DNA from 4 places in the Streptococcus sp. E17BB genome. Region 4 is predicted to be linked to each of the others. Evidence: predicted binding sites of a transcription regulator. Region 4 holds the regulator's gene; each other region holds the start of a gene.
What was found. Region 4 encodes Rex, which represses fermentation and respiration genes when NADH is low (regulators of the CRP and FNR family bind a similar motif). Its sites were predicted from a motif close to TTGTGAANTANTTCACAA; they were not measured.
Positions count from the first base shown of each region.

Region 1: adhE (bifunctional acetaldehyde-CoA/alcohol dehydrogenase) is a predicted target of Rex. The motif match lies at 2,053-2,070, and genes of this name have one in related genera.
Region 2: pflB (formate C-acetyltransferase) is a predicted target of Rex. The motif match lies at 2,333-2,350, and genes of this name have one in related genera.
Region 3: ACERC7_RS03475 (formate/nitrite transporter family protein) is a predicted target of Rex. The motif match lies at 2,048-2,065, and genes of this name have one in related genera.

Region 1 is NZ_JBGTZC010000027.1:9,786-14,332, forward strand. Features, by position in the region: gene ACERC7_RS07550 (SH3 domain-containing protein) at 1-329, shown strand, start outside; gene ACERC7_RS07555 (hypothetical protein) at 637-807, shown strand; gene ACERC7_RS07560 (hypothetical protein) at 894-1,172, shown strand; gene adhE (bifunctional acetaldehyde-CoA/alcohol dehydrogenase) at 2,172-4,547, shown strand, end outside.
Region 2 is NZ_JBGTZC010000019.1:15,902-20,448, reverse strand. Features, by position in the region: gene pflB (formate C-acetyltransferase) at 1-2,305, opposite strand, end outside; gene dinB (DNA polymerase IV) at 2,513-3,616, shown strand; gene ACERC7_RS06040 (ATP-dependent RecD-like DNA helicase) at 3,954-4,547, opposite strand, start outside.
Region 3 is NZ_JBGTZC010000010.1:3,439-7,985, reverse strand. Features, by position in the region: gene ACERC7_RS03485 (kinase) at 1-50, shown strand, start outside; gene ACERC7_RS03480 (hypothetical protein) at 83-1,159, shown strand; gene ACERC7_RS03475 (formate/nitrite transporter family protein) at 1,222-2,028, opposite strand; gene ppc (phosphoenolpyruvate carboxylase) at 2,190-4,547, opposite strand, start outside.
Region 4 is NZ_JBGTZC010000015.1:11,567-16,113, reverse strand. Features, by position in the region: gene ACERC7_RS05085 (hypothetical protein) at 1-441, opposite strand, end outside; gene ACERC7_RS05080 (hypothetical protein) at 498-881, opposite strand; gene ACERC7_RS05075 (Rgg/GadR/MutR family transcriptional regulator) at 1,187-2,056, opposite strand; gene ACERC7_RS05070 (redox-sensing transcriptional repressor Rex) at 2,207-2,848, shown strand; gene ACERC7_RS05065 (gamma-glutamyl-gamma-aminobutyrate hydrolase family protein) at 3,016-3,714, shown strand; gene radC (DNA repair protein RadC) at 3,944-4,547, opposite strand, start outside.

The DNA.
Region 1 (4,547 bases), on a different contig from region 4:
TCGAGAACGACAACCATCTGTGGATCAGTTACGTCAGCTACTCTGGCAGTCGTAGTTATGTCCCTGTAAAAGATTTAGGAACATCAACTTCCTCAACACCGACTGAAACAGCCAAACCTGTCGCCGAGAAGGCACCTGCCAAAGTCGAGGTTGTCGATTACAAGGAAGATAAGACTAATTTCACGGTCAAAGTGACTGGTTCAAAGGACACTAAGCCATTTTCTCATGTTCGCGTAGCGGTTTGGTCGGAAGATAAAGGACAAGATGATTTGAAATGGTATGAACCTAAGGTATTTAATGACCAGGCAAGTGTTAAGGTTAACAAATAAAATCATTCCAATACCTCAGATGACTACCACGTCCATGTCTATACGACCTATGAAGACAAAGTAACTATTGGGACAGACCTCGGTAAGATTAAATTATCATCATCTAGCGGGAGTTATAAGGAAAAAAACCAACAATTTGCAGGTAAATTATTTAATGTAATTGGTGACTATGTAGCAAACGAGCATATGTTATCGCCTCTCGTTTCAGCAATTAAACATATCGAAGATAAGGGGTATCAAGTTGGTTTCAAACTTTCTGATGTTCGTACAAATAAAGGAATTGAGTATAATGCCAATAAACGCTTCTATGAGTGCTAGTACCATTAAAGCACCATTTCTAGTCAGCTTAGCAGAGCAATATCCTGAGAAGATTGCAGAGCACCGTACAGTTATGGAGGCTGTTGCTAAGCAATCGAGCAAGGGGCTATGCTCAATTGCACGAGAACTATGGTCAAGCGGTTATACATCACTGGGCTGATCAATCAGGTATTAGTCGTGATCGCATTAGTCGCCGATGTCCAGATTTGACTCCAAAAGAACTCCATGCTCTTTGGGAAAGCAACTATGAGTACATCCAAGAGGGGGGCTCATGGTAAACAGATTGGTGCCATGTTTGAGACACCAAATCTATCACCGATTAAGTCTGTTTTAGGACAAACTTACAAAACCCAGAGCAAGGCGGGATGGATTGGAGACTTGGACTATCAAGCAGCTAATGATGCGGGCATCATCTATACAACAAAAGGTGATTACATTGTCTCCATCATGTCTAATAGTTATGGTAATTTAGGACTTTTGAATCCATTGGTTAAATCCTTAGATCAATTCCATCAAAATCTATAGTTCATTTTATTGCGATTTATCACAGTCTTAACCCAGATGAAACTTGGTCGCTGTTCTCTTCATCCTGCTTTTGATTTTTACTTCTCAGTTCATAACTAATTTTCCAAACAGAAAATTTGTCATAAAAAAGAGTAATGACGGGAATTTTTAGAAGGCTACAATCGCTTCGAGTTATCACAACAGCGAAACTTCAATAAAGTAAACTAAGTAACTAATCTATCTTTTAAATTTTTATTCTACACCGTAAGGCATAAATAAGCATAATATCCTAGAGGGAATCAAAAAACGATTAGATTTATAGGCTTAGCAGACAAAATAAAGAAATTGTGATAAAAAATTTGAAAATAGTAGTTCTACCACTCCTTGATGACCTGGTCAAGAAGTAGATGACATAAAATTTTAGTGATAATGTCAACTGATTTGAATGATGGTTACTAGGAAATTAAGCTCTTTATTAACCGTATTAGACTGATTACACCTAAGCCTGAGAGAGGATAAATTTTATCCTCTCTTATTTTATGTTTATGGCTAGAAACCATAAAAGTACACCAAAGTTATTTTTTTGACCTAATTTTAGGTGTGTAGTCCATAATTCCTAAGATGGATTCACCCACTATAGCCTTGGTCTTACGAGCTTTAAACATTAAAAGTAACGATAAGGTATTAAACCTGTCCAGCAACAGGGAAGTCCTTATCGTTTTTTCTGTGCTTCGGAGAATAAAAGTTTGCTAGGCAGGAATTGCTTGAGAACGTTCAAAAACTGGGTAGTAATGATTTAGATAATTTATTGACTTGATATAAAAACTTGATTTTTTTAAAGGAAAGGTGTAAACTATATCAGTAAGCGTTTTCTTGTTCAAAATAAAAAACTCGTTGACTTTTGTTAAAAAAATCACAAAAAGGGTTTACAAATGAATGGAAAAGTTGTATAATGAACATGTAAAACAAATGTGAAAAAATTAACAAGAAAAAATCTTGTTAAACAGAGGAGGAAAACCCATGGCTGAAAAATCAGTTAAACCAGAAGACAAAGCACTTAAAGCTCAAGTTCACGTGGATGAGTTGGTGCAAAAAGGTTTTGTTGCGCTTGATGCTTTCCGTCAACTGAACCAAGAACAGGTTGACTACATTGTGGCAAAAGCATCTGTTGCTGCCCTTGATGCGCACGGTATCTTGGCACAACATGCTTACGAAGAAACAGGACGTGGTGTTTTTGAAGATAAGGCCACCAAAAACCTCTTTGCCTGTGAGCACGTGGTCAACAACATGCGTGGTGTGAAAACTGTTGGAGTTATCTCAGATGATCCAATCACAGGTATCACACAAATTGCTGAGCCAGTTGGTGTAGTCTGCGGTGTTACCCCAACAACCAACCCGACCTCAACCACTATCTTCAAATCTCTGATTGCCCTGAAAACCCGTAACCCAATCGTCTTTGGTTTCCACCCATCAGCTCAAGAATCATCAGCTCATGCGGCGCAAATCGTGCGTGACGCAGCGATTGCAGCAGGTGCTCCTGAAAACTGTATTCAATGGATTACTGAACCTTCTATGGAAGCAACAGCAGCTCTGATGAACCACGACGGTATCGCAACCATCCTTGCGACCGGTGGTAACGCCATGGTGCGTGCCGCTTACTCATGTGGTAAACCAGCGCTCGGTGTTGGTGCAGGTAATGTCCCAGCTTATGTGGAAAAATCAGCTGACATCAAACAAGCTGTACATGACATCGTGATGTCTAAGTCCTTTGACAACGGTATGGTTTGTGCGTCTGAGCAAGCTGTTATTATCGACAAAGAGATCTACGATGACTTTGTAGACGAATTCAAATCTTACCACACCTACTTTGTTAACAAGAAAGAAAAAGCCCTCCTTGAAGAGTTCTGCTTCGGCGTGAAAGCCAACAGCAAAAACTGTGCAGGTGCAAAACTCAATGCCAACATCGTTGGTAAACCAGCAGAATGGATTGCAGAGCAAGCAGGTTTCAAAGTACCAGAAGGTACCAACATCTTAGCGGCAGAATGTGCTGAAGTTGGTGAAAACGAGCCACTTACTCGTGAAAAACTCTCTCCAGTTATCGCTGTTTTGAAAGCAGAAGACACCGAAGATGGTCTTGAAAAAGCCCGTCAAATGGTTGAATTCCACGGTCTTGGTCACTCTGCGGCGATCCATACTAAGGACGAAGCTCTTGCCAAAGAATTTGGTACCCGTGTGCGTGCCATGCGTGTTATCTGGAACTCTCCATCTACTTTCGGTGGTATCGGGGACGTTTACAACGCCTTTATTCCATCATTGACCCTTGGTTGTGGTTCTTACGGTCGCAACTCAGTTGGTGACAACGTGAGTGCTGTCAACCTCCTCAACATCAAGAAAGTCGGAAAACGGAGAAACAACATGCAATGGTTCAAAGTACCTTCTAAGATTTACTTCGAGCGCAATTCTATTCAATACCTGCAAACTGCAGAAGGTCTTGAGCGTGTCATGATTGTGACAGACAAGTCCATCGAAAAACTAGGGTTTGTGCAACGTGTGATTGACCAGCTCAACCTGCGTTCTAACAAAGTGACGGTTCAAGTCTTCTCAGATGTTGAGCCAGATCCAGACATCACCACTGTTCGTCGTGGTGCCGAAGTGATGCGTGCCTTTGAGCCAGATACCATTATCGCTTTAGGTGGTGGTTCTCCAATGGACGCTGCGAAAATCATGTGGCTCTTCTACGAGCAACCAGAAGTGGACTTCCGTGATCTGGTTCAAAAATTCATGGACATCCGTAAACGTGCCTTCCGCTTCCCATCATTGGGTGCAAAAGCTAAGTACATCGGTATCCCAACTACATCTGGTACTGGTTCAGAAGTAACGCCATTTGCGGTTGTGTCTGACAAAGCCAATAACCGCAAGTACCCATTGGCGGACTACTCATTGACACCAACTATTGCCATTGTGGATCCAGCTCTTGTAGAGACTGTACCAGGTTTTATCGCAGCAGATACCGGTATGGACGTCTTGACCCACGCGACAGAAGCTTATACCTCAAACTTTGCCAACGACTACACAGACGGTCTCGCTCTTCAAGCCATCAAGTTAGTCTTTGAATACCTTGAAAAATCAGTCAATGATTTTGACAGCGAAGCGCGCGAGAAAATGCACAATGCTTCCACCATGGCTGGTATGGCCTTTGCTAACGCCTTCCTTGGCATGAGCCACTCTATGGCGCACAAGATTGGCGGACGCTTCCACACCGTACACGGTCGGACAAACGCCATCCTCTTGCCATACGTTATCCGCTACAATGGTACTCGCCCATCTAAGACGACAACATGGCCGAAGTACAACTACTGGAAAGCGGATGTGAAATTCCAAGAAATCGCTCGTATG
Region 2 (4,547 bases), on a different contig from region 4:
GGTCATCCATTGACAAGACTTCGTGGAAGACACGTTGGGTGAGCTCAGTTTTTTGCTCTTTGGTCAGGTACTTGGTGTTAACACAGTAGCCTGAGATACGAACGATAACGTCTTCACCACGCATGATGCTGTCGTAGACATCTTGTAAGTCCATAACGTTCAAGTTAACGTGCTGACCACCCTCTTCAAAGTAGGCGTCAAGGATAGTCACCAGGTTACCAACTTGCTCATCAAAGGTCTTACCAAGCGCTTTTGGAGATACCTGAGTAGTTAGTGAGATACCATCGTTAGCGTGTGAGAAGTCAAGTTTCTTGAGGGAGTTGAGGTTTTGCAACCAGCCACCACGAGATTTAGATGTTGGGTTAGCACCTGGTGGGAAGAATTCTACTTTAGATGTGTTCACTGAGCCATCTTCGTTGAGGAATACACCACGGTGAACTGGTGAGTTACCAGTTTGTTTAGAGTAAGCCACGTTTGAGGTGATGGTCAAGATTGACACAGCTGCCTCAGCATTTTTGTAGAGTTTGTGACGAGCCAAGCGAGTGTAGAAGGCTTCCATCAACCATTTTGCGATGTCATCTACACGGTCATCGTCCTCACCGTAGCGTGGGAAGTCGCCGTTCACTTCGTAGTCATAGATGAAGCCAGTTTCATCACGGATTGGTTTTACTTCAGCATATTTGATAGCAGACAGGGAATCAACAGTGTTGGCAAAGCCACAGATACCGAAGCCCATGTTAGCGCGCAGGTGAGTTGGCAAGAAGGCCATTTGCACGGCTTCGTAGTTGTACTTGTCAGTCATGTAGTGGATGATGTTCATGGCATCCACGTAAGTGTCTGTCAACCAGTCAAGAGCTTTTTCAAAGTTAGCGATAACTTCATCGTACTCAAAGATTTCTGAGTTGTTTGGCTCAACCACATCAAAGACCTTGTAGTCTTTATGCACATCGTCGTAACCGTTGTTCCAAGATGAGAGCAGAGCTTTCAACACGTTTACACGGGCACCGAAGTACTGGATGTTGTGGCGTTTTTCTTCACTTTCTGGGTCAAGTGGTGACACACAGCAAGAGATACAGCTCATTTCACCGTAACCGTCTTTAGCCATGGTGGTCACACCCTCATACTGGATAGAAGAGTGTTTGTGGCTCATGGCCATACAGTAGCGACGGAAGGCGTATGGCAACTGGTCTGACCAGAGAACGGTCAAGTTTGGCTCTGGTGAGTTACCGATGTTGTCGAGAGTGTGCAAGAAGCGGTAATCCATCTTAGTGACACGGTGACGACCGTCGTTACCCATACCAGCCATAGAAGTGGTCAAGAAGGTTGGGTCACCTGAGTAGATTTCGTCGAAGGCTTTGGTACGAGCAAATTTTACCGTACGAAGTTTAAGAACGAAATCGTCAACGAATTCTTGAATTTCGCTTTCGGTGTAAGTACCGCGAGCCAAGTCACGCTCAGAATAAATGTCAAGAACGATTGGCACACGACCGAGAGAAGTTGCTGCACCGTTAATGACACGGCAGACAGCCATGAAGGCGATGTTGACCCATTGGATAGCTTCTTTGGTGTCAAAAGCAGGGCGACGCACGTCAAGACCGTAAAGGTCACCGAGTTTCACCACGTCTTGCAAGGCTTGGTACTGGAGGTTAATTTCTTCACGAAGACGAGTTGATTCTTCATAGATTTCTGTGATGGCGTTCCAGTCGTTAACTTTTTCTTGCATGAGGTAGTCTGCACCGTAGAGGGCAAGACGAGCATACATACCGATGATACGACCACGAGAGTAAGCATCTGGCAGACCTGATACGTGGTGGCTGTGACGGGCACGACGAATGTCAGCAGTGTAAGCGCGGAAGATACCGTCGTTTACTGTTGTCGCATGCTTGGTGTAAATCTCATGAAGAAGTGGGTCAGGCGTGTAACCATTCTCAATCAGAGTGGTTTCAGCCATGCGGATACCACCGCGTGGCATGAAGTTAAGTTTGAAGAGTTCATCGTTTTGGATACCGAAAATCAACTCGTTATCTTTATCGATGAAACCTGCAGGAATACCTGCGATGGAAGTAGCACGGTCGATATCCATTGGGAAACGAGTATCTTCGTAGTGTGCTTTGGTTTCTTCGATGATTTTTTTGATTTTCAAAGAACGCTCAGTCACAGGAGCAAGGAAGCTCTCGTCACCATCGTAAGGGTTGTAGTTAGCTTGAACAAAACGAGTAACGCTTGCTTTGTCACGCCAGTCAGTTCCCTTAAAGCCTTCCCAGGCTTTTTCAAAAACATCAGTGTTTGTTGTTACTTTTGCCATGTCGGTCTCCTTTTGTGTTATATTGACAAGTTTATTATATCACAACGCAAGCGTTATCAGCAAGAGAAAACAAGGATTGTGAAGAAGTTCTTTAATAATACAGTTCCAATCAGAAGTCTAACTGTACTATAAAATTGTTTTATTTGCAGAAAATCCTAGAAATCGTATAATAGTAAAGAGAACGAACGTGCCTAGAAAGGAGCAGCCATGTTGATTTTTCCACTCATCAATGACACCTCACGCAAGATTATCCACATTGATATGGATGCTTTTTTTGCGGCGGTGGAAGTGCGGGACAACCCTAGCCTGCGTGGCAAGCCTGTGATCATCGGTGCTGACCCTCGAGAAACAGGTGGACGTGGGGTGGTCTCGACCTGCTCCTACGAGGCTAGGACCTTTGGTGTCCGCTCTGCTATGTCCAGTAAAGAAGCCTATGACCGTTGCCCTCAAGCGGTCTTCATCTCTGGTAATTACAGCAAGTATCAGGAGGTTGGGCGTCAGGTGCGGGAGATTTTTGCCCGTTACACGGACAAGATTGAGCCCATGAGCATCGATGAGGCTTATCTGGATGTGACGGCTAATAAGCTGGGCATCGCATCGGCTGTTAAGATTGCCAAGATGATTCAGTACGACGTTTGGCAGGAGTTGCAGCTCACCTGCTCGGCTGGCGTGTCTTACAATAAATTTCTGGCCAAATTAGCCAGTGATTTTCAAAAGCCAGCTGGCTTGACCTTGATTTTGCCTGAGGAGGCAGAAGGGTTTCTAGCTGATTTGCCCATTGAAAAATTTCATGGGGTTGGCAAGAAAACGGTTGAACGTCTGCATGAGATGGGAGTCTTTACAGGCAAGGATTTACAAGGGTTGTCAGAGATGGTTCTCATTGATCAGTTTGGGCGGTTTGGCTATGACCTCTATCGCAAGGCCAGAGGCATTTCCAACAGTCCGGTCAGAACCGACCGTGTTCGCAAGTCCATCGGCAGTGAGCGGACCTATGCCAAGCTCCTTTACGCTGACGAGGATATCAAAGTTGAAATCAGCAAAAATGCTAAGCGTGTGGCGGCTACTCTAGCCAAACATGGCAAACAAGGCAGAACCATCGTCCTCAAGGTGCGTTACGCAGACTTTTCCACGTTAACCAAACGCCGCACCCTAGATGAGGCGACGGCTCATTTTGAGGTGATTGAAAAAATCGCTTATGACATTTTTGATGAATTGGCGGAAAATACCTCAGGGATAAGGCTCCTGGGAGTGACTGTAACAGGCTTGGAAATAGGAACCCAAGCTTTGGAACTATTAGACGATAAAGACTAATCCCACAGCGCTTGCCGTGGGATTTGGTGTGATAGAACAAGATTAGTATGGTTAGAAATGTGAAGCTCTTAAGGGCATGCGACAGAACAGAAATCTGCTAACCGATGATAATAGAATGAAGGAACGTGTTGGTTGTAGAGATAAGTGTTGTAGATTTCGTGGGCAATCGCAGAGCGAGATATGTTGCTCGGGTTTCTGAGATGACATAGGCTTGGTCACCTTGTTCTTTTCTGGATAGGACAGCCTGTGAAGACTTGTGACAGAGGTGATTTAATCACTTTTTTTCATACTGGTTCAGGTCTCTTTTGATGGCTCATAGTTGGTAACGCCTCTTTAGTTACTTTCCAAAGAAATGCTCAATATCTGCTTCCGTCACCCCAATCATAGGGTCTATGGTCAGGAGGTTTTGCCGATTCAGGGTATAGGTTTCTAGTGTGCTGGGTGGGCTTGTTTCAAGTGTAGTGCTTTTTTTCGCTGGATGAGTGGTCTGAGGGTCTGTCACAGGGCTTGGTACTGATTGCAGCGTTTCAGTACCAGCAGTTGTCTGGTTTAGGGTGTCGGTCAGCTTGTCGGTGGTCTTGTCTGTCTCTGCTTGTTCTGCTCGGCTATTTTCCCCTAAAAAGCGCTCAACCAAGTAGGTGGCTCGCAGGCTCCCTTGAGTGCGCACAGCCTGATTGAAGGCTGCCACCTCACCCAACATGACCAGCTTGCTCTTGGCGCGTGTGATGGCCGTGTAGAGCAGGTTGCGCTGGAGCATGCGGCTGGCTCCTCGGGTAATCGGCAGGATCACAACAGGAAATTCACTGCCCTGAGACCTGTGGATGCTCATGGCGTAGGCCAGGGTGATTTTGCCCCAGTCCTTGCGGGGGTAGGTGACCTCGTTGCCCTCAAAGGCGATGGTCAGCTCGTCCTGCTTGCTATCGGTGTATTT
Region 3 (4,547 bases), on a different contig from region 4:
AGGAGGCTGTTCAACTCGTCTTAGCAGAGGTGGCGACAACATCGATTTAGTCATCTGATTGTCTCATCAATTAAGGAAAAAAATGAAACTATTAAAATCAATACTCGCTTTTATTAGCTTTATGGGCTTAGGATTTGTCGGTGGCTGGCTGATTTCAGGTTTTTTACCGACAAGCCGTCAGACCATTGATGTCCCTGCCAGTCAAGGATGGCTACTATTGCCGCTAACAATCATCTGCTTTTTACTGGCTGGTATCTTACAAATTGCCATTCATGAGGCTGGGCATGTCTTTTTTGGTTGGCTGACAGGTTATCGCTTCCTCAGTTATCGCCTGCTCAATCTCCACTGGCAGCGTATTGATGGCAAACTAAAACTCTTTCGCCATAGTCTCGCTGGAACTGCTGGGCAGGCTTTGATGACACCACCTCAACCTGTTGAGGGCAAAATCCCCTATGTCCTCTATAATCTCGGTGGAGGCTTGGCCAACCTCATCACCTTGCCACTCTGCTATGGTCTGACTTATTTCCTTCCTCAATTTGCTCTACTTTGGGACACGCTAGCTTTCTTTGGGTTAATCGGTGCCCTGACAAACTTGATCCCACTGGGCAAGACGTTTCCCAACGATGGCTATAACATCTACTCGATTGCCAAGCACCCGAAAGTCTCGCTCTACTTTTATGCTCAACTGGCCGTTCATGCCAAGATGGCACAAGGCGTGCCCTATCAGGACATGCCAAAAGATCTCTTTCTCATCCCAGAAAAAGAAGACATCACAAATCCCATCATTTTTAGCGCCAGCCTGAACTGGGTCAATCGTCTGATGGCTCTGAATCAGTTTGAGGAGGCACGAGATTATCTGAACAGCTTGGCTATTGCCCAACAGCCCCTCTCTCAGATTTATCAGGTTCTAGGGAAAATCACGCTGAGCTATCTGGAGCTGCTCTGTCAACAGGAGACCCGTGTGTCTTTTGACAAAGAGGAGTGGAAGCTGATTGGCGCTCTGAGCAAATCCCAGCCGATGGTCACCGTCTTTGCCTGTGCCTACCATTCCTTAGTTACTGGCAATGATAAAAAGGCGGAGCAGGCCTTAGCGCAGTTTACTAAACTGGCAAAAACCTACCCCTATCCTGTCGACTATGCCGATGAAGCATCGCGCTAACAACGATTTCAGGCACTAAAGGAAACAAGATAAAAATTCAGCGAACAAATCGCTGAATTTTTTTAGTCTACATAAAGTTTTGATTTATTACTCAACCAGCTATACAGGAGACCGATTAAAATCCCTCCACCGACATAGTTGCCCAGAGCTGCAAAGAGGAAGTTAGATAAGACGCTAAGAACAGTCATCCCCTCAATACCACTTCCAAAAGAGAAGAACGACAAGGAAAAGAGAGAGAAGTTAGCGATCACGTGCTCGTAGCCTAAGAAGGCAAAGATAAAGATAATGAAAATCAGAGCAATCACACGTCCTGCATCATCCTTCATTCGCATAGAAACGAAAACAGCAATATTAACAACCATATTGGCGAAAATACCTTCTACAAACTGGGTCAGGGGAGTTTCTGCCAACTTGGCCACTGCCGCCTCGATTAAATAACTATCGGCTTCCACATGCCCCGCTTGAAATGGTGTGGTCAGAGATAAGAGAAAAGTGATAACAACCGCACCAACAAAGTTAAAGAAGATACAGGTAGCTAGAATTTTGAGGGCCGTTTTGAATGGAATCACCTTACGATGGACAGCTGAGGTCATGTACATCATGTTGGATGTCCCTAGCTCTGCATTCATATAGAGAATCATAACCAAACACCAGCCAAACATCAAGGCATAGCTAAATTTCCCGAGACCGTCAACGATATGATTGAGCTTGTCCGCTGTATAAGCTGAAATGGCCAGACCAATTGCCAAGTAAACACTTGCCATAATCGCACGAACGGCGTAGCCCCAGAAATTGGTCTCAATCAAATCAGCCTTTTTCTTAATGCTTTTGTCAATGTTATAAATCAGTGTATCCTGATGTTCTGCCATATTACAGCCCTCGTTTTCTTTATCATTTTTTTCACAATACCTAGTATAGCAAAAATTATGCCAAATAGTAAGCCTTTTTAGCAGAAAAAGAAGAAATTATACTGAAAGCGATTCGCTAAACCATCACGAGAGAAAAATAGGACTTGCTAAGAGAAAATTATTTAGCCTGAGTTTCTAAGCCCTGTCGCAATGCCATTGATGGTCGTATGGATCTGCTTGAGCGCTGTCTCATCCAGCCCCCCTCGTCGGAGACGTTTAATCAACTCGATTTGGACATAATTGAGGACATTGAAGTAAGGGAGGCGGTAGTCTAAACTCGCCTTGAGGAAGGGCAAATCTTCCAACAATTCCTCATGCTGCTCAATCGCTAAAATCATGTCCTTGGTCAACTGCCACTCGTCCAAAATCAGATTGAAGACCTCACGCACCTCAGGAGACTCACACATCTGAGCATACTGGAAGGCGATGTTCATGTTGGATTTGGATAAAACCATGTCAACATTTGACAACAGTGAGTTAAAGAAGGGCCATTTTTGATACATGTCTTGCAGTTTAGACAGATGGCTAGGGTCTTTGTCAATAAAGCGTTTAAAGCTAGAACCAACCCCATACCAACCTGGCAACATGACTCGGTTCTGTGACCAAGAAAAGACCCAAGGAATAGCACGCAAGCCAGAAATATCAGTGATGGTCTTACGCGCCGCAGGACGAGACCCGATATTGAGGCTTGAAACCTCACGAATCGGACTAGCCGCAAAGAAATACTCGTAAAAATGCTCATGTCCAAACACCAAATCACGATAGCTATCGTAACTGTCTGTCACAATCTCGTCCATCGTATCACGGTAATTGTCAATCTGTGTTTCATCCGTAATCATCTGCGTCACCATACGATTCAAGGTCGCAGACAGTAACATTTCCAGGTTGTAGTAGGCAGTGTCTTTATTGCCGTACTTATTGCCGATCACTTCACCTTGCTCAGTGACCCGAATACGATCTTTTATCGACCCAAAGGGTTGTGAGGTGATGGCATCATAGGATGGTCCACCGCCACGACCAACAGTTCCACCGCGACCGTGGAAGAAGGTGATAGCAACCCCGTGAGCATCTCCAATTTGAGTCAGTTCATTTTGCGCCTTGTAGAGCGTCCAACCTGAGGCAAGATAGCCACCATCCTTGTTGGAATCAGAGTAGCCCAACATGATTTCTTGATAGCCCTTGTTTCCTGCAATCCAAGTCTTAGCCACATCTAGGGACAGGTAACGTCGCATGATGTCGCCAGCATTGTCCAAATCCTCGATGGTTTCAAAAAGCGGTACAATCTGAATACGGGCAAAAGCCTTATCGACCAAACCAACTTCTTTTAACAGCACAGCAAGTTCTAGCAAATCCGAGACGCTTTCTGAGTGCGAAATGATGTGTTGTTTAATAATGTCCTCACCCATCTTATCTTTGAGCTCGCGAGCTGTTTGGTAGATGGCTAGTTCCGAAATGAGTAGGTCAGACTTTTCTTGATTGGTCGCAGACAAAAGACGCGGATCGTGTTCCAACTGATAAAGCAAGACCCGACATTTATCCTCCTCAGACAGAGCGGTATAGTCTGACTCGATATTGGCCGAGCGGAGCAGCTCTGCTACGCATGCTTCATTGATTGATGAGTCTTGACGCATATCGATGGAGGCGAGATAAAAGCCAAAAATCTCCACAGCCTGCAAAAGTTCTGAAAAGTCACCGTCTACAAGGGTTACTCCCCCGTGAGCCTGCAGCGATTCTTTCAAAATCACTAAGTCTCGCTGAAAGGCATCAGACGTCTCATAACGCGGCGACGCCTCTCCCTGGTCTAACAAGTAAGCAAGAGTATTGACCAACTTTTTCTCAATATAGGTCAAGGCACGACGGTAAAGTTCTTTTTCACGGAACTCTGATGAGTCTGTCGACAGCTCTGCCATGGCCTGCAAGACGGCGGAAGCCCCCACGTAGTTCGTTGACAGTGAGAAAATTTTGTAAAGGCTGGCGATTTTATCCAAATAATAGTTTAAAATTACCTCGGCTTGTGTTGTGGCAGACAAGCGAAGCGTATCAGCTGTCACAAACGGATTGCCATCACGATCCCCGCCGAGCCACATCCCCATCGTGATCGGCTTAGGGTTATCCAGTTCAATGCCTCTATCAGCTGCCAGTGCCTTGTACTGCCCCACCAGACTAGTGATGGCTTGAATCAATGATTGGTTGTAGTACTCCGTTACATTGCTGATTTCGTTTTTAACCTTGAGCTTTTTCTCTCGGATAATGTCTGACTGCATGATCAGCTCGATATGGCGACGAAGATCAGCTAGCCACTTGTCTTGGTTGACCAAACCTGCTTTGACATCGCGATATTTTCGTAATAACAGATGAATCTGATTGGTCAACCCCAGCATGGTACGACGCTGTACCTGAGTTGGATGTGCTGTTAAAACTGGAACAACATTGACCTGCTCTAAAATCCGTTTGGCATCGTGGTCTGAGGCAACAGCGTC
Region 4 (4,547 bases):
GTGCCGATCTTCTAAACTTGTACCTGTGGCAATCATTAAACCAATGATTAACAGCCAAAACATAAAAAGATAGATTGAACTAGCTAGTAAGCCAAGCTGGATTTTCAAAAATTTTCTCATCTTATGATAGGTCGTATTTTTTCCGATACCTAATCTGATGAACTTGTCTTTCAAGCTAGCATAATCATAACCCATCAACACGATGAGCAAAACTAGAAATTCCACATTTTTCATATTAAAATCAAAGAGACGATTCTCCACGCTTAACATAGATTGAAGAATCTCATTTTTGATTTTCAAACCGTCAAAATTAGCCAAATCAGGGGCATTAGGGTTAAAGGTTAAGTAATGGATGACAGGTTCTTTAAAGCTCAAGGCAAGAAAGAAAAAACCAATTGTAACATACACCCATTTGTAACGAGCGAGTTTCCAATAAAACATCGTAGCCTCCGATATAATAAAAATAGAAAAACGGAGTTGGAAGTTATGATGCGATCTTAGTTTGGAGACCAGCTACCTGTAATATAAGCTGGACCATCCCAAGGATTCTCACGAGCCATATCAAGAGCATAGATGTAACCAGCAGTCGCCCAGTTAGCATGCTCCGTACGATCCCCACACCAAGTTTTATAAACATCACTACGAGCTTCACCATTAGAGTTTACTAGAACATGTTTAACTCTAATCCCCATACCAGCACTATCCTCTAGGTTTTGAATATAGGGATAATTTGCATGATCTTTTTGAACGTAGTAAGTTCTGGCATAATCCCTTGTTATTGTGAAACGGTGAAAGTAACCGATTTGTTTCGCTTCTACAATACCAGCTAAGCTCAGTCCCAAAAGAGACATGGCAACAAGTGTTTTAATAAGTTTTTTCATCTGTACAAAGATAAGATTGTGTTAGAGTTTATCAGCAACTCCGCTTTTCCTTAATTCCATTTTAACACTATTTATTAGCCAAACGAAAAAATCGCATATTTGAAATTTTATAGATGAAAAATTTCAAATATGCGATTTTTAACCATCACCCTAAAACCATTGTACAATGTATATAGTATATAAATAAAAATCATTAGTCAGGTGAACCAACATGAGTTTTAAAAACTTCTTTGCCTTAGTTACTCTAGGCGGTATCACACTAAATATTGCAATCATCCGTCCAGCTTCTACACGACCTACTCCATCTAATCAGTGGTTTTATCGTAGATAGTTAAGAGTTGCTCTAATTTTAGATGTAAAATTCCTAATAATTCGGGATTTTTCAAAATCACCAAAGCATCCAGGTAAGCTTTAAGGTCTTCTAGGTCAATCGTTCCGAGGACACTATACTTGTAAAACTGTTCTAAAAACTCTGACATAACTGAGATAAACACATCTTCATAATCCAAGACTTTTCTCAACTCTGACATAAAGTACTCAATTAGAGACAGTTCCTTGCGCTCCAATAATGTTGAAACGATATTTAATAAAGCGAATTTATACATCCTCTTATTATTATGTAAGGAGTGATAAAGAATCGACCGTTTAATCAAAGCTCTTCCTAAAAAAATAATGTCTGAAACATCTAAGACCGATACGGTATTCGTAAACAGGTAGAGTTCAAAAGCTGTCCACTGTTCAACATCATAGAGATAGGTCGTCAACAGCTCAATGTCTTCTTCGAAAATCTTTCTTGATGGATCAAGTGAAAAAATAGCGTTTTTGACCATAACTTGCAGTAACCTTTGGTGAATGTTATCATTATCCAATTCCGCTAATAAAGCTTCAAGAGCAAGGAGGTCTTTTTCAAAAAAAGCTTGGCTAAGACGATGGCCAAAAATCATAAAAGGTCTATCTTTGTAGCCATTCAAAGCATGACCAAATTCAGCAAATGTCATGTTTATGCCCTCGACTGCCTGCAATAGACGATCTGCTGATAACATGCATTGCCCCTGCTCAAATTTTGATAACTGCGAAGCTGTCAGATTGCCTCTTGCAACATCTTTTTGCTTGACACCTCGCGCTAAACGCAACTCTTTATAAAATTCTCCTAATTCTTTTTGTCTATTGTTCACTATAAAATTATCTCTCTTTGTTCACTTTGTTTTAGTGTACCATAAAAACAGGCTAACATCAATCACTAATACAACTTTGTGAATTTTAACGTTGCTTTTTTCACAAACTTTATTTATAATAGGACATAGATTATGTTTAAGGAGCTTGTGATGTCAGATAAGACGATTCCAAATGCGACAGCTAAGCGACTGTCTCTGTATTACCGTATTTTCAAACGATTTAATGCTGAAAAAATCGAACGCGCCAACTCTAAGCAAATTGCCGAAGCTATGGGGATTGACTCTGCGACTGTCCGCCGTGATTTCTCTTACTTTGGTGAACTGGGACGCCGTGGTTTTGGCTATGATGTCAAAAAATTGACCGATTTCTTTGCAGATATTCTCAACGACAAGGCCGTGACAAACGTGTTGATTGTCGGTGTTGGAAATATCGGTAGGGCTCTCTTGCACTACCGTTTCCATGACCGCAACAAGATGAAAATTACCATGGCATTTGATACCGACGAGAATCCCATAGTCGGAGGAACCATTGGTGACCATGTTCCGATTTACGGGATTTCAGACATCAAAAAACATCTGATGGGCACAGATATTGAGACTGCTATTTTGACTGTTCCAAGTGTGAAGTCACAAGAAATTGCAGATATTTTAGTCGATGCTGGTATTAAAGGCATCCTGTCTTTCTCACCAGTTAATCTCGATGTCCCTGATGACGTGATTGTCCAGTATGTGGACTTAACGAGCGAACTTCAAACCTTGCTCTACTTTATGAACCGTCAAAAAGAGAGTTAAGCCTATCCTGACAAAAGGAGTGTGACGCCTATCACCCCAAGACTGATAAGAGCGTCCTACTCCTTTTTAGTTTATATTTTCCTATCACTGTTATCATAAATCGCTATTTTACAGACGTCAACTCTTATGCTATACTGGACAAATAACTCACAAGATAAGGATAATTTATGACAAAACCTCTCATCGGTATTTTTGCCAATCAACGCCTCAACACCGCACTTGATAATATTCCGTGGACCTATGTCCCAACAGGATTTGCTAAAGGGGTTGAAAAAGTTGGCGGTATTCCTCTCGTCTTTCCAATGACCACACAAGACGATCTTCTATCAACTTATGTGCAGTTGGTTGATAAACTCATTCTCATCGGTGGGCAAAATATTGACCCTAAATTCTACGGGCAAGAAAAAGATGCCTTTGAAGATGACTACAGTTTGGAACGTGACCTCTGCGAGTTGAAAATCATCGCGTTAGCCAGACAACACCAGAAACCTCTGTTTACGGTTTGCCGTGGTACTCAACTGGTCAATGTCGCTCTTGGTGGCAATCTCCATCAAGATATTGTTAGCCACTGGCAAAGTGACTTACCTCATGTCAAGACACACCAGATTGCGATTGAACAGGATTCTTTGCTGGGCAAGGTCTATGGGCAACGTGCGCACATCAATTCTTATCATCGTCAAGCCATTGACAGACTCGCCGATGGCTTACGCGTGGTGGCACGTGCTGTGGATGACCAAACCATCGAAGCTGTCGAGTCTAGCCTGCCGAATTTCCGTTTCCTAGGCGTCCAGTGGCACCCCGAGTTGCTGCACGAGGTCAGCCAAGAAGACGAGCGGTTGTTTGATTACGTCGTTAACCAATTATAAATACCTGTGACTGGATTATCTATTCAGTCACATTTTTTTCAATGGCAGTTAGATTAGTCAAGATAAAAAAGCGTAAGGATCATGACTTAACAGCCTTATTGACTACTTTTACTGGCTATTACGTCTGATTTCCTTCCAGATTTTAGGGATGAGACTTGACAGTTGAAGAATACCAACCACTTTGAAAGGTTATCATGATAAGACTAACTAGGTTCAGAAGGTTTCTTGTTTAGTTTAAAACATCTCCTTCTTCTCTAAAGCTATAATACTGTCGTTTACCCACAATCAAATGATCTAGTAGAATAACCCCCAAATCATCACAGCAGCGTTTTAATTTTTGGGTGAATTGTTTGTCCTCAGGACTAGGTGTGCAGACACCGGATGGGTGATTGTGAATAACAATTACTGACGTCGCCATGCTACGGCAAGCATGGTAGAGAATTTCCCTCGGCTCAGCAACGGAACGCCTCACACCACCAATAAAAACGGTCTCGCGATGGATAATCTTATTTTGACTGTCCAGATAAAGAGCTACTAAATGCTCCTGCTTCTTATCTCCTAGCTCTGCCATCATTTTCTTAGCTAACCGTTGACTGCTGAGAACACGATCTAGGCGAGTAAATTCAGCATCTTTGATGCGGCTAGCAAGCTCGATAATCGCCTTGATTTCAATCGCTTTGACTTGCCCGATGCCTGGCAAGGCTTGTAATTCTTGAACGGATAAGGTTTTTAGGTCAGCCAGATTGGTCAAGCACGCCAGGATTTGATTAGCAATATTAAAAACAGGTTCGCCTCGTGTGCCTGTTCGCAGTAAGATAGCTAGCAACTCTTGA